2 regions of the Xanthomonas sp. NCPPB 3442 genome follow, and region 2 is predicted to be linked to the other one. Evidence: predicted binding sites of a transcription regulator. Region 2 holds the regulator's gene; the other holds the start of a gene.
What was found. Region 2 encodes FliA, which starts transcription of late flagellar genes. Its sites were predicted from a motif close to TAAAGTTTNNCNNNCNNNGGCCGATAA; they were not measured.

Region 1: AC1POX_RS18825 (GGDEF domain-containing protein) is a predicted target of FliA. The motif match lies at 4,101-4,127, and genes of this name have one in related genera.

The regions. Positions count from the first base shown of each region.
Region 1 is NZ_CM161514.1:4,336,555-4,343,963, forward strand. Features, by position in the region: gene mdoH (glucans biosynthesis glucosyltransferase MdoH) at 1-222, opposite strand, end outside; gene AC1POX_RS18820 (M28 family metallopeptidase) at 1,186-2,835, opposite strand; gene AC1POX_RS18825 (GGDEF domain-containing protein) at 3,003-3,983, opposite strand; gene AC1POX_RS18830 (SulP family inorganic anion transporter) at 4,221-5,708, opposite strand; gene AC1POX_RS18835 (cellulase family glycosylhydrolase) at 5,921-7,351, shown strand.
Region 2 is NZ_CM161514.1:2,455,100-2,462,508, forward strand. Features, by position in the region: gene AC1POX_RS10660 (chemotaxis protein CheA) at 1-61, opposite strand, end outside; gene AC1POX_RS10665 (protein phosphatase CheZ) at 64-690, opposite strand; gene cheY (chemotaxis response regulator CheY) at 690-1,082, opposite strand; gene AC1POX_RS10675 (RNA polymerase sigma factor FliA) at 1,118-1,885, opposite strand; gene AC1POX_RS10680 (MinD/ParA family protein) at 1,882-2,766, opposite strand; gene flhF (flagellar biosynthesis GTPase FlhF) at 2,753-4,453, opposite strand; gene flhA (flagellar biosynthesis protein FlhA) at 5,127-7,199, opposite strand; gene flhB (flagellar biosynthesis protein FlhB) at 7,217-7,409, opposite strand, start outside.

The sequences.
Region 1 (7,409 bases), 1.9 Mb from region 2:
GCCGTCGGGCCACAGCACGCTGAGCATCACCCACACGGCGATGGCGGTGGTGGCGAAGGTGCCGCCGATCAAATAGAAGCGGCGCACGCCGATGCCGGGCGGCGAAGTGCGCTGGTGGCGCACTTGCAGGCTGCCTTCGCGCAGGTTCTGTTCGGGCATCGCCAGCGGTGCTTCCGGCGGCAGCGTGGGCGTGCCGGCATCGAGGGCGGAAACGGGGGGCATTGCAGTCGTTGTCGGGGAAGGAGTCACGGTGCCATCCATCAGGGCTGCCCGTCGCGCGAGGACGACAGTGCGGGCTGACACGGGAGGTCCATCCCCGCCATGCAGTGCGATGTTGCCTGGCACGCGGCCGAGCGGGCGAGCCCGACGGTGTACGACCAAGACGCTCTGAAACCACTCCGATGCACAAGTTCTCCTGGCTGCAATCTCACCTCGCAGCTCATCCTAAAGAATCGACCGTTAAAGGAACGAACGCCGCGTACGGTCTTCGCCCTCCCCCACGAGGACCGCGCGGCAGACTACGCCGCACCGACCGAACGCAACCCCAACAGATTGCAGCCTAGCGCAGACGCTGTCACGGACCGCTGGCCGGGCCATCCTGCCGGAGAGGTGCAATTGGTGTGCCATGGCGTGCAATCGGTTGCGGCGACGGGGCGCTGGCGTTGCGTTGTGCCGATGCGGTCAGAGGTTGGGACAAGCGATTGGTTGGTCGCTCTGCATCGCTCAAGGCGCTCTGGAATTCCAGGCATTGCGGTGGTCGAACGTTCTCAAGGCCTGCGGCAACAGCTTGATTGGTCGAGTATGCGGCGTCCTCGCCGCACCAGACAGTTGCGCGATGCCCGGGAAAGCGGCTCATCGCACGTGGTTTGTTTGCTGATGCAACCGCTTGATCGAGGCATCAATGACGTCTGCGAGCGCTCGGCGATCCTCAGGCCCGGCGTGTCGCGTGCGCAGTGCCCTCGCCGCTCGCCGGACACGCCGTGAATGCATCTGGGGCGCGATGCGGCATCCATGCCGCCAGCAGGAGGGCATTGCACCGAACGTTCGCCGCTTGCTGACCGACAACGGCAAGCACAAACCGCATGGCAGGCAAGGCTTATTCAAACGCGGCATATCGATATGGCGCATGCGCCATCGCGCAAGGGCAGCCGCCCTGGTCCTCACGCAATGACGTTGTGAGCCGCCTTACTTGCGTGCCGCCGCGCTGGCGTCGCGGGTAGCGCGGAACTCCGAATCCTGGCTCCAGTTCGGCCACTGGCGCGAGTCGGCCAGCTGCTGGCCCAATGCATACAGCACGCCCAGGTCGCGGGCGGCGCCGGCGAAGGTCCAATCCGGCTTCCATTCGTCGCCTTGCTGGTGATAGCGCTTGGCGGTGTAGTCGTCGGCGGCCGCCTTTCCTGCCACCACGCCGCCCACTTCCCAATCCTGGCCGGCTGCATACGACAGCGCCGGCACGCCGCGCTTGGCGAACGAGAAATGATCGGAACGGAAGAAATACCCGGCCTGCGGCTTGGGATCGGGCGTGTAACGCAGCTTGGATTGCGCGGCCACGCTCTTCAGTTGATCGAGCAGCTCGAGCTTTGCCGTGCCGTAGATGCCGAAGTCGCGCGAGGGCACGAACGGATTCATGCCGTCCATGTTGATCACCGCCACCGTGGTGTCCAGCGGGTACAGCGGCTTGGAGGCGTAGAACTCCGAGCCCAGCAGGCCCTTTTCTTCGGCGGTGACCGCCAGGAAGACCACCGAGCGCTCAGGCGTTGGCCCCTGGGCGAAACCACGCGCCAGCTCCAGCAGCGCGGCGGTGCCGCTGGCATTGTCCAGTGCCCCGTTGAAGATGGTGTCGCCGCGTGCATCCGGCTTGCCCACGCCGATATGGTCCCAGTGCGCGCTGTAGATCAGCGTCTCGTCCGGATGTTTGCTGCCTTCCAGCCGCGCCACCACGTTGTGCGAGGTGATCACATCGGATTTGACCTGGTAGCTGGCGCTCAAACGTTGGTCCTTGAGCTCGACCGGCTTGAACCCGCGCGTCTGCGCCTGCTTCTTCAAGGTCTCGAAATCCAGCCCGGCGTGCTTGAACAGCTCGGTGGCCAGATCGCGCTGGATCCAGCCTTCCAGCGTGGGATGCGCGCTGCGCGGGTTGTCGCGCACCACGTCGAACATGGTGTTGGTGTTGGAGCTGGCCACCGTGTCCCAGCCATACGAGGCAGGCGCGGTTTCGTGCACCACCAGCACGCCGAGTGCGCCCTGGCGCGCGCCTTCTTCGTACTTGTAGGTCCAGCGGCCGTAGTAGGTCATGCCGGTGCCGTCGAAGTCGCCCTTGCCGGTTTCGAAATCCGGGTCGTTGATCAGCACCACCGCGATCTTGCCCTTCAGGTCCACACCCTTGAAATCGTCCCAGTTGCGCTCGGGCGCCTTGACGCCGTAGCCGACGAACACCAGCGGCGCGTTGGCGATCTCCACTTTGGATGAGCCATCCAGCGCGGCACGGATGGCGATTTGCTTGCCTTGGGTCAGCGTTTGCGGCTTGCCCGCGTTCTGCACCGCAATGGTCGGCGTGCCGACGATATCGGCGCGCCGCAACGGCACCGCCTGGGTCCAGCCGCGCTTGCCGTTGGCCAGGTCGCCGCCCGGCTGCAGGCCGGCTTCGGCGAACTGCTCGCTCAGATAAGCAATGGTCTTTTCTTCGCCGGCAGTGGCCGGGCCGCGGCCTTCATAGGCGTCGGAGGCCAGTTCCTTGACGTCGCGCGAGATGCGCGCGCCATCGAAACTCGGCGTGGCCGCCATCAGTGCGGTCGAGACCGCCATTGCCAGAAGTCCCACGGCAACTCGCTTCATTGCACACCCCGCATCATGGATAGCCCTGGAGTGTAGCCAGCATCGCGTGCAGGCCGATACCTGCGGCTGCGCCGAAGCATGCGATGCGGGTGCGATGAATACTGCAGAAGCTTCGTGTCTGCATCCACGGCAAAGAGCTCTGGCCTGTTTCAGCGCCGCGCTGGCGCCTAGAACAGATCGATGCTGCCCACTGGTTGCGCAACCTGCTGCAATTGCCCACCGGCAATCAGCTCAGCATAGACCGCCGCGCGATTGCGGCCGTTCTGCTTGGCCCAGTACAGCGCTTTGTCGGCTTCGTCCAGCATTTCGCTGATCAGCCGACCGTGCGTCAGTTCGACGATGCCGGTGCTGAGCGTGACCTGCCCCACCTGCGGGAACAGGTGCTCGGCCACCGCCAGCCGGAATCGCTCGAACAGACTCACGGCCGTGTCGCGGTCCACGCCGCGCAACACGATCACGAACTCTTCGCCGCCGAAGCGGAACAGCAGGTCGTCCTGGCGAAACGCACGCTGCATCAGCTGTGCGACCAGCAGCAGTACCTCATCGCCATACAGATGCCCGAAGGTGTCGTTGACGCGCTTGAAGTGATCGATGTCCACGATGCCCAGCCACACGCCCTGCTCTGCGGCGGAGTCGGCACCACCGGCAAACAGCCGCAGGATCACATCGTCGAAGGTCTTGCGGTTGCGCAGGCCGGTCAGCGCATCGCGCTGGGCATCGTCGAGCAGGCTGCGGTAGTTCTGGAAGAAGCGCGCAAAGCCCTGCAGCATCGCTTGCTCGGCAACGCCGGGAATGCGCGTCCCGCCCACCCGCAGGCAGGTCCGGATGCCGCGCGCTTCCATCATCGGGTAGACCAGCAGGGCGCGGCCGTCTTCGTGCAGCTGCACCACATCGCCCGGCCCATGCACCTCGGCCAGCTGGATGCGCGTGCGCGCATCGTGGATCTCCGCCACCGTCAGCGCCAGCCGGCCATCGTCGCGAAGGCGCGTTTCGGCGATGCTGTTGCTGTCCGGGGCGATGCGCAGCAGCGAAAGTTCTTCGGCCGCGCAGACTTCGCGCACGGTGCGCAACAGGCTCAGATCGAGCAGGTCCGCATCGCGGATGGCGGTCAGGTCCACCATCCGCTCCAGCAACGGTGCGTTGGTCACGGCTGCGCCCTCCGGCGGGCGGACACGAACCCGTCATGCCGGGCTTGGCACGCAGGTACACATCTCGGGCTGAAACCCACTGGCATCACAGCGACGACCGGCAATGAGGATGCCGAATCATCGGCGCCGCCCACCGGAACTTGAATTCGCTCGCAGCCGCGCTCAGCGCACGGACGGCCCGGGATGACGCGCTGCAGGCGTGCCAGGCGCATTCCATCTCAACGTGAATAACACGCTCTAAGGCAGTGCCGATTCCAGCGCGTCTTCGCCCAAGGCATGCCGCTGCATCAGGCGGCGGCTGCCGGCATTCAGGCCTTTCACCTGCACGTCCAGCCCGTGATGACGCAAACGCTGCACCACCTTGTCCAGTGCCGCCACCGCGGTGATGTCCCAGAAGTGCGCGCGGCCGACATCGATCACCACTGCGCGACCGGGCACCTCGCGTGCGTCGAAGGCGTCGATGAACACATCGGCCGAGGCGAAGAACACCTGCCCGCGCACGCTGTAGGTGCGCACGCCGTCCGTGCCATCGTGATGCGCGATCTGCAGCAGCCCGGCCACCTTGAAGGTGAAGAACACCCCGCTCAGCAGCACGCCGACCGCCACACCTGCCGCCAGGTTGTGCGTGAACAATGTGACCGCCACGGTGGCCAGCATCACCACGCTGGAGGTGCGCGGGTGGGTCACCACGGTGCGCAGCGAGCGCCAGTCGAAGGTCTCCGCCGACACCATCACCATGATCGCCACCAGCGCCACCACCGGCACCTGCGACACCCACGGCTTGAGCAGCACCATCAGGATCAGCAGGAACACGCCGGCAAACAACGTGGACAGCCGGCCGCGGCCGCCGTATTTCACGTTGCCCACGGTCTGCCCGATCATGCCGCAGCCGGCGATGCCGCCGAACAGGCTGGCCGCCGCGTTGGCGATGCCCAGGCCGGTGCATTCGCGGTTCTTGTTGCTGGGCGTGTCGGTGAGTTCATCGACCACGCGCGCGGTCATCATCGACTCGAGCAGGCCCACCATGGCAATGGCCAGTGCCGGCAGCGCGATGATGCGCAGCGTCTCCAGCGTCAACGGCACCGCCGGCCATTGCAGGAACGGCAGCGCGTTGGGCAGCTTGCCCAGATCGGCCACCGTCTTGAGCGGCAGATGCAGCGCGGTACCGGCCACGCTGAGCAGCAGGATGCACAGCAGGGGCGAGGGAATCGCCGACAGCCCCGGCAGGCGCAGACGCGGCAGGCCGTAGATGATGGCCAGGCCTGCGCCCAGCATGACCCAGGTGGTCAGGTTGGCCCCGATCAGATGCGGCAGTTGCGCCGCGAAGATGAGCACGGCCAGCGCGTTGACGAAACCGGTACGCACCGAACTGCTGACAAAGCGCATCAGCACGCCCAGGCGCAACAACCCGAACAGGATCTGCACCACGCCAGCGAGCAGGCCGGCGGCCAGCAGATAGGGCAACCCGTGCGCGGCCACCAGCGGTGCAGCCACCAGCGCCACCGAGCCGGCGGCAGCCGAAATCATTGCCGGCCGCCCCCCGCAAAACGCGATCACGATGCCGATCACGAAGGATGCGAACAGGCCCACCTGCGGATCCACCCCGGCGACGAACGCGAATGCAATCACTTCGGGAATCAGCGCAAATGTGGCGACCGCACCGGCCATGAGTTCGCGCGCGGGGGAGGCGCGCCATTGCGCCATTTCGGCACGCAACAAGGACATTGAGGGACACTCCGGGGGACAAAAAGGACAGCCTGCGGACAGCACGCAGCAGCGATAGTGTGCGGGAAAGCGACCTCGCCCGCAGCTTGCGTGTGATCGGTGCGCCACTGCGCTCTTCTGTGGCAGCGGTCACGCCACACGGCGCAGCCGAAGACCAAGATGCCCCCCTCACCGCACTCGGCCGTCGAGTTCGGTCATCCAAGGAGACCATCATGTCCATTTTCAGGACTGCAAGTACGCTCGCATTGGCAACGATGTTAGCGCTCACAGCCGCACCGGCTTTCAGCTATTCGGTCAGCAACAACAAGATCGTCGACGACAACGGCAACGTGGTTCAGCTCAAGGGCGTCAACGTGTTCGGCTTCGAGACCGGCAACCATGTCATGCATGGCCTGTGGGCACGCAACTGGAAGGAGATGATCAACCAGATGCAGGGCCTGGGCTTCAACGCGGTGCGCCTGCCGTTTTGCCCGGCCACGCTGCGTAGCGGCCAGATGCCCAGCAGCATCGACTACAGCCGCAACGCCGATCTGCAGGGCCTGACCTCGCTGCAGATCCTCGACAAGGTGATCAACGAATTCAACGCACGCGGCATGTATGTGCTGCTGGATCACCACACGCCCGATTGCGCGGCGATTTCCGAGCTGTGGTACACCAGTTCATATTCCGAAGCGCAATGGCTGGACGATCTGCGCTTTGTCGCCAACCGCTACAAGAACGTGCCGAGGGTGATCGGCGTGGATCTGAAGAACGAGCCGCACGGCGCCGCGACCTGGGGCACGGGCAACGCCGCCACCGACTGGAACAAGGCCGCCGAGCGCGGTTCTGCCGCCGTGCTTGCGGTGGCGCCGAAGTGGATCATTGCGGTGGAAGGCATCACCGACAACCCGGTGTGTTCGACCAATGGCGGCATCTTCTGGGGTGGCAGCCTGCAGCCGCTGGCCTGCACCCCATTGAACATTCCGGCCAACCGACTGTTGCTGGCACCGCATGTGTACGGCCCGGACGTGTTCGTGCAGTCGTACTTCAACGACAGCAACTTCCCCAACAACATGCCTGCGATCTGGGACCGCCATTTCGGCCAGTTTGCCGGCAATCACGCACTGCTGCTGGGCGAATTCGGCGGCAAGTACGGCGAAGGCGATGCGCGCGACAAAGTCTGGCAGGACGCGCTGGTGAAGTACCTGCGTGGCAAGGGCATCAACGAAGGGTTCTATTGGTCGTGGAACCCCAATAGCGGCGATACCGGCGGCATCCTGCGCGACGACTGGATCAGCGTGCGCGAAGACAAGATGACCTTGTTGCGGACGCTGTGGGGAACGGTAAGCAACAGCACACCGACGCCAACGCCGACCCCCACGCCGACACCGACGCCAACCCCGACGCCAAGCGCGGGCTTCAGTACCAAGGTGATCCCGGACAGTAGGTGGAACGGAGGCTACTGCAACCGCGTGCAGGTCACCAATACCGGCACCGCCAGCGGCAACTGGTCGATCTCGCTGACAGTCACCGGCACCGTCAACAACGCCTGGAACGTTACCTGGTCACAGAGCGGCACCACACTCCAGGCCAGCGGCGTGGACTTCAACCGCACGCTGGCGCCCGGCGCCACTGCCGAGTTCGGCTTCTGCGCTGCAGGTTGATGCAATGCGGCGGACACGCAGTGCGTGTCCGCCGTTGCATCGATGGACCAATGCTGAT
Region 2 (7,409 bases):
CCAGGATTTCCTGGGCCTCGACGATGAAATCGGCAGCAATATCGTCTGGAACAGCACTCATGGTTACAGCCCCAATCCGGACAGCAGGTCGTCGGCATCGTCCTGCGACACCGCGTGACGGTCCAGGCCCTTGACTGCAGGACCGGCAAGACCGCCGTCGTCTTTCTTCGGTTCGATGTTCTTCGGCGGCAGGCCGAGCGCACCGAAGCCTTCATGCACGCGCCGCACGATACCGGCCACGCGCCGGATGATCTGGCCGCTCAGGTCCTGGTAGCTCTGCGCCAGCGACAGCTCGGTCAGGTTGTGGCGCATCTTTTCCAGCAGCGCGCCCTGGTCCTGATTGAGCCCGCCGTTGCGCAGCTGGTTGGCTAGCTCGCGGCATTCTTCGACCAGATCCAGCGTGCGATGGCTGGCCTTTTCGGTCATTTCCACCACGTGGTCCAGACGCGAACAGGCATCGTCCAGTTCGCCGGCTTCTTCGGGGATGGTGGGCAGCTCGCCCAGCGCCTGGCCGAGTTCGCGGGCGAGCCGGCTCAGGCTCTGCATCATCGGGCGCGTGCGCAGGGCGGCGAGATGATCCACCTCGCGACGCCAGGCGACCTGGTCACCGCTTTCCAGTGCATCGAGTGCGTTCTGCAGGCGCTCGATCAACGCGGCACGTTCGGCATCGGTTTCCATGGTCGCGTTCATCAGGCGGTCGCCGCCAGACGTTCGAACACCTTGCCCAACTTTTCTTCCAGCGTCTGGGCGGTAAACGGCTTGATGATGTAGCCGTTCACGCCGCACTGGGCCGCTTCGATGATCTGCTCGCGCTTGGCTTCGGCGGTCACCATCATCACCGGCAGGTGCTTGAGCTTGGCGTCGGCGCGGATGTTGCGCAGCAGGTCGATGCCGGTCATGCCGGGCATGTTCCAGTCGGTGACCACGAAATCGAACGGGCCGGCACGCAACGCCGCCAGGGCGCTGTTGCCGTCTTCGGCCTCTGCGGTGTTGGTGAAGCCGAGATCGCCCAACAGATTCTTGACGATACGTCGCATCGTCGAGAAGTCGTCCACGATCAGGATCCGCATGTTCTTGTTCACATCAAGCTCCTAACACGAAAAATTACGCGAAAAATTCAGTCGTCGACTTCGACGCCGGCATCGGCCAGTTCGAAGACTTTGAGGCGGCCACGCAAACGCACCACCGCCTGGCCATGGATCTGGCACACGCGCGATTCGCTGACGCCCAGCACGGCGCCGATTTCCTTCAGGTTCAATTCCTGTTCGTAGTACAGCGACAGCACCAGCTGCTCGCGCTCGGGCAATTGGCCGATGGCCTTGCCCAGCTCGCGACCAAATTCGCCACGCTCCATCATCTGCTGCGGGTTGGGGCCACCCTTGGCGGTGGTGTCCAGCTCGCCGTGATCTTCGATGCGCGATTCCAGGCTCAGCACCTGGCCACGTGCGGCATCTTCCATCAGACGCAGGTAATCGGGCAGCGGCATTTCCATCGCGGCGGCCACTTCGGTGGCGGCGGCGGCGCGGCCGGTGTTCTGTTCGATCTTGCGCACGGCGGCGGCAGCGTCGCGGGCGCGGCGGTGCACCGAACGCGGCACCCAGTCGCCCCTGCGAATCTCGTCGATCATCGAGCCGCGGATGCGGATCGAGGCATAGGTTTCGAACGAAGCGCCCTGTTCGGAGTCGTAGCTGCGCGAGGCTTCGATCAGGCCGATCATGCCGGCCTGGATCAGGTCGTCCACTTCCACGCTGGCCGGCAGGCGCGCCGCCAGATGGTGGGCGATGCGGCGGACCAGGTCGGCGTGCTGGGTCACCACGTCGTTGGCGTTGTTGCGCTGCACGGCGCGGTACTGCGCGCTGGCCGTGGTTGCGGTAGCGGTGCTCATGCGGCCACTCCCCGTTGGATGATGCGTTCGACAAAGAACTCGACGTTGCCGCGCGGCACGGTCGGGGCCTGCCAGCGCGAGGTACGGCGTGCGATTTCGGCGATGGCCTGCGCCGACGGACTGGCGGGGTAGGCCTTGATGACCGGTTGCTGGCGCTGCACCGACAGGCGCAGCCAGTCGTCCTGCGGCACATGGCCGAGATAGTTCAGCGACACATCGCCGAGGAACTTTTCGCACACGCGCGAGAGCTTGTCGTACAGCAAGCGACCTTCGTTGGGGTCGCGCACCATGTTGGCGATGATCTGCAGGCGGTCCACGCCGCGTTCGCGCGAGAGCACCTTGATCAGCGCGTAGGCGTCGGTGATCGAGGCCGGCTCGTCGCAGACCACCACCACGGTGTCCTGGGCGGCCTGGCAGAAGGTCAGCACGCTGTCGGTGATGCCGGCGGCGGTATCGATGACCATCACGTCCAGGTCGCGTTCCAGTTCGGAGAACACGTTGACCAGGCCGATGTGTTGGGCCGGGGCCAGTTCGGCCATGTGGCGGCGACCGGAGGCGGCCGGCACCACCAGCACGCCGCCGGGGCCTTCGATGATGACTTCATCGAGCGTGCAACGGCCGGCAATCAGGTCGGCCAGGGTGTACTTGGGCGCCAGGCCCAGCACCACGTCCAGGTTGGCCAGGCCGAGGTCGGCGTCCAGCAGCAGCGTGCGTTTGCCCATGTCGGCAAGCGCCACGGCCAGGTTGGCGGAGATGTTGGTTTTCCCCACGCCGCCCTTGCCACCGGTCACGGCAATGGTGCGCACCGGGCCCAAAGGCTCGGGACGGGTCGCCGACAGGGGGAAGGCGTTGGTCAGCTTGGCGTATTCACGCGACTGCATGGTTGTGCTCCGGAGTACAGGGCTTATCGGCAGCGCGCCGCAAATCTTCAAGGCGAAGAACGAGACTGGCGGCATTGGCGCGGTGCAGGTCGTCAGGGACCCGCTGTCCGTCAGTCACCCAGGTGATGGGCATTTGGTGGTCGACCACCACCGACAAGGCGCTGCCGAAGCGGCCGGTCTCGTCGAGTTTGGTCAGCACCACGCCTTGGGGCTTGGCGTGGGCGAAGCGGCGTACGACCTCGTCGAGGTCGGAAAAATGGGCGTTGGCAGGCAGTACCAGCAGCGAGGTGACCTGCTGGGCGGCACGCAGCCAGTTCAGCTGGGCGGCCAGGGCGCGGTCGCGCTGGCCCATGCCGGCGGTGTCGATCAGCACCAGCTTGTAGTCGCGCAGGCGCTCGAGCAGGTCCAGCAGGCTTTCGGCGCTGTCGGCCTCGTGCACCGCGATGCCGAGCTGGCGGCCGTAGCTGTGCAGCTGTTCGCGGCCGCCCACGCGCTGGGTGTCGGTGGTGACCAGGGCCACGTCGCGCGGGGCGTGCTGGGCGGCAAAGCGCTGGGCGAGCTTGGCGATGGTGGTGGTCTTGCCGGCGCCGGTCGGGCCGACCAGGGCGATGACGCCGCCACGTTCCAGCGGGTCGACCGGGGACACTGGCAACCGCTTGGACAGCAAGCCCAGCATCAGGCCGCGGCCACGGTGCAATTCGGTATCGGCCGGGATCTGCAGGGCGATATCGCGGGTCAGGCCGGCGTCGAAGCCGTAGTCGTCCATCAGTTCCAGCGCCTGGGCGCGCACCGGCGAGCCACGCAGGCGCTCGTCGGTGAGGCGGTTCATTTCGCGCTCGATCATCTGCCGCATCAGCGCCAGCTCACCGCGCAGTTGCTTGAGTTCTTCGTCGTTCTGCGGGATCGGCGCGGCCGCCACCGGCACTGCGGCCAGCGCAGCGGGGGCGGGCGGGGCGACCACGATCGGCGGCAGCGCGGCCGGCGGCAGGATCTGCGGAAGGGCGTCGTCCAGATCGAAGTCGGCTTCGTCGGCGAAGGCGTCGTCGTCCTGGCCTGCGGCAGCAAACGCCGGGGCGGTGACCGTTGCCGCCGCGACCGGCGCGGGCGCCTGCACCGCCGTGGCCGGGACGGCCGGGCGCTGCACCGGGGCCGTGGTCAAAAAGTCGGCGAACAACTGTTCCGGTACGGCCGACAGCGCGTGTTCCTGGCGCGGCGCGGCGGTGACGGCAACCGCGTGGGCGAGTGCCTGGGCAGCGGGCGAAGGAATGCTGGCGGTACGCACCGGCGCGGCGACCGGCGCCTGGCGCGGCACGCTGACCGGCTGGCGCAGCGCCATGGCGGCAATCATGTCGTCGGCGGCGCTGGCGACGCGCTGGCGCTGGCTTGCCTCGGCGTCGGCAGACGGCTTGAGCAGGGCGTGCACCGGTGCAGCGGGCTTGGCCGGGGCTTGCGGGGCAGGCGCCGGCTGAGCGGGAGCCTGCTGGTGCTGTGCGGTGGCCGGGGTGTCGGAGCGCGCGGTTTCCAGGGCGCGCTGCACGAGCTCTTCGTCGTAATTGCTGGCAGCGACGATCTCGATGCCTTCGGCGGTGCGACGGTTGGACAGGATCACCGCGTCCGGGCCGTGTTCTTCACGCACCATGCGGAATGCGGTGCGCATGTCCGGGGCGACAAAGCGTTTGATCTTCATACGAAGTGCCTCCAGGAACGGGACCCGCCGGACGCCGGACGGGTGTGCGATGAATGTGGGTGTGTTGCCAGCGTCATGAGTTGCCTGTCCCGTTCGTTCGTCCAGTTCCGCAGCGGTGGTGCTGGCTGTGGTCTCGGCAGAGCTAATGCATGCGGTGTGCCAAAACGCGGTGCCAGGGTTCCGGCGCGGGGCGCCGGAGCATCAGGGCGGGGTGGGCGCTGTGCGTCTGGCCCGGTTGGAAGGTGTCAAGTCACTGAATCGATTGACGTTTTTCCGGGGCGGTGCGGCGCTGGCGTCTTTCTGCGGACCGCTGCACTCGCAGGCCGGACGTCTAGCCGGGCGCATCGGGAACGCCTCGCAGCGGCCAGCGCCATGCAATCGATTGGAGATCCGGGCCGGTGGCGGCTTTCCGACGCCGGGTGCGGTGGTCGGTTGCGGCAGGTATCCATCGCTGGCTGGCATGTCGGCCGGGCACGGGAATGGCTTGGTAGGAGCGCACTTGGGCGCGACGGGCTGTCCGGTAAAGGCGGTCGCGCCCAGGTGCGCTCCTACGGTGGTGTCGGGGCGGATGGCATGTTTCCCGGTCGCCTTGGATGTCGTAGGAGCGCACCCGGGCGGGACTGGCCGTCCCGGCAAGCCCGGCTGGGGATGGGTGCGTTGTGGTTGGGCGGTCTCAGCTGATCGTGCCGACCAGCTTCAGGCGCTTGTCTTCTGGCACTTCGCTGTAGGCCAGCACCGACAGGCTGGGCACGCTGTGGCGCACCAGACGGGCCAGTGCGGCGCGCACCTGTCCGGGCACCAGCACCACCGCCGGTTCGTTGCGGGCTTCCTGCTTGCCCACGCAATCGGCCAGGCTCTGGTGCAGGCGTTCGGCCAGCCCGGGCTCCAGCGCCACGCCGTTGCCGTGGGTGGATTCCTGCAGGACGCGCTCCAGCTGCGGGGCCAGGGTGAACACCGGCAGCTCGGCCGACATGCCGGCGATCTCCTGCACGATGAAGCGGCCCAGCGAGGTACGCACCGCGGCGGTGAGGGTGGCCGGGTCCTGGCTATGCGGGGCGTGTTCGACCAGCGCTTCGACAATCTTGCGCAGTTGCCGCACCGGAATCTTCTCGATCAGCAGGTTCTGCAGCACGCGCACCACCACCGACAGCGGCAGTGCCTTCGGGGTGAGGTCTTCGACCATCTTCGGCGCGGTCTTGGCCAGCGTGGCCAGCAATTGCTGCACTTCTTCATGGCCGAGCAGTTCGGGCGCATGCTCGCGGATCAGGTGCGACAGGTGGGTGGCGACCACGGTCGCCGGGTCGACCACGGTGTAGCCCATCGATTCGGCATAGGCGCGCTGGTGCGGCTGGATCCAGGTGGCGTCCAGGCCGAATGCCGGGTCCTTGCCGGGGATGCCGTCGAGCTGGCCGAGCGCACCGCCCGGGTCCAGTGCCAGTTCGCGATCGGAATAGATTTCTGCGGTGGCCACCGGCACGCCATGCACCAGTAGCCGGTAGGCATTGGCCGACAGTTCCAGGTTGTCGCGGATATGCACCGGCGGCACCAGGAACCCGATGTCCTGGGTGAGCTTGCGGCGCACGCCCTTGATGCGCGCCATCAGTTCGCCGCCCTGGTTCTTGTCCACCAGCGGGATCAGCCGGTAGCCCACTTCCAGGCCCAGCGGGTCGATCGGGCGCAGCTCGTCCCAGCTCAGCTCGGCGCTGGCCTGGGCGGCGGTCGCCGCGGCCGCCGCCTGCGGATCGGCCGCCGGATCGCCGGACGCCGGCTTTGCGAGGCTGCGCTTGTACAGCTTCCAGGCGATCACGCCCAGGACCAGGCCCAGCGTCAAAAACGCGACGTTCGGCATGCCGGGCACCAGGCCGACCAGGCCGAGGATGGCCGCAGCCACCGCCAAGGCGCGGTGCTGGCCGAACACCTGGCTGACCATGGCCCCGCGCATGTCCTGCGCACGCGAGGCGCGGGTCACCAGCAAGGCGACCGAAGACGAAACCAGCAGGGCCGGCAGCTGCGCCACCAGGCCGTCGCCGATGGACAGCAACGTGTAGGTGGAGGCGGCATCCATGAAGCTCATGCCGTGCTGGAGCATGCCCACCGCCATGCCGCCGATGAGGTTGATGAACAGGATCAGGATGGCGGCGATGGCGTCGCCGCGGATGAACTTGTTGGCACCGTCCATCGCACCGTAGAAGTCGGCTTCCTCGCGCACTTCCTCGCGGCGGGCCTTGGCCTCCTCGCGCGTCAGCAAACCGGCGTTGAGGTCGGCGTCGATGGCCATCTGCTTGCCGGGCATGGCGTCCAGGATGAAGCGCGCGGTCACTTCCGACACGCGTCCGGCACCCTTGGTGATGACCACGAAATTGATGATGGTCAGGATCGCGAACACCACGATACCCACGGCGTAATTGCCGCCGATCACGAACTGCCCGAAGGCCTCGATGACCTTGCCGGCGGCGGCGTGGCCGTCCTGGCCGTTGATCAGGATCACGCGGCTGGAGGCGACGTTCAGCGCCAGCCGCAGCATCGTGGTCATCAACAGCACGATCGGGAAAATGGTGAATTCCAGCGGGCGCTGCACGTACACCACCGCCAGCAGCACCATCAGCGAGATGGCGATGTTGAAGGTGAACAACGCATCCAGCACCGGTGCGGCCAGCGGCACCATCAGCATGGCCAGCATGGCCATCAGGGCCAGCGGGGCGCCCAGGCCGTTGCGCAGCAACTCCATGACGCGGCGGGCATTCATCGGGGCGGGGCGGGCGCTCATGCGCTGGCTCCCTTGCCGAACTCATCCACCTCGAGCGAGGGCAATTCCGGCATCGGGCCGCCGTTCCAGCCACGCAGCTGGTAGACGTAGGAGAGCACCTGGGCCACGACCGAATAGAGTCTCACGGGAATTTCCTTGCCGATTTGCGCTTCCCTATACAAGGCGCGTGCCAAAGGCGGGGCAGTGACG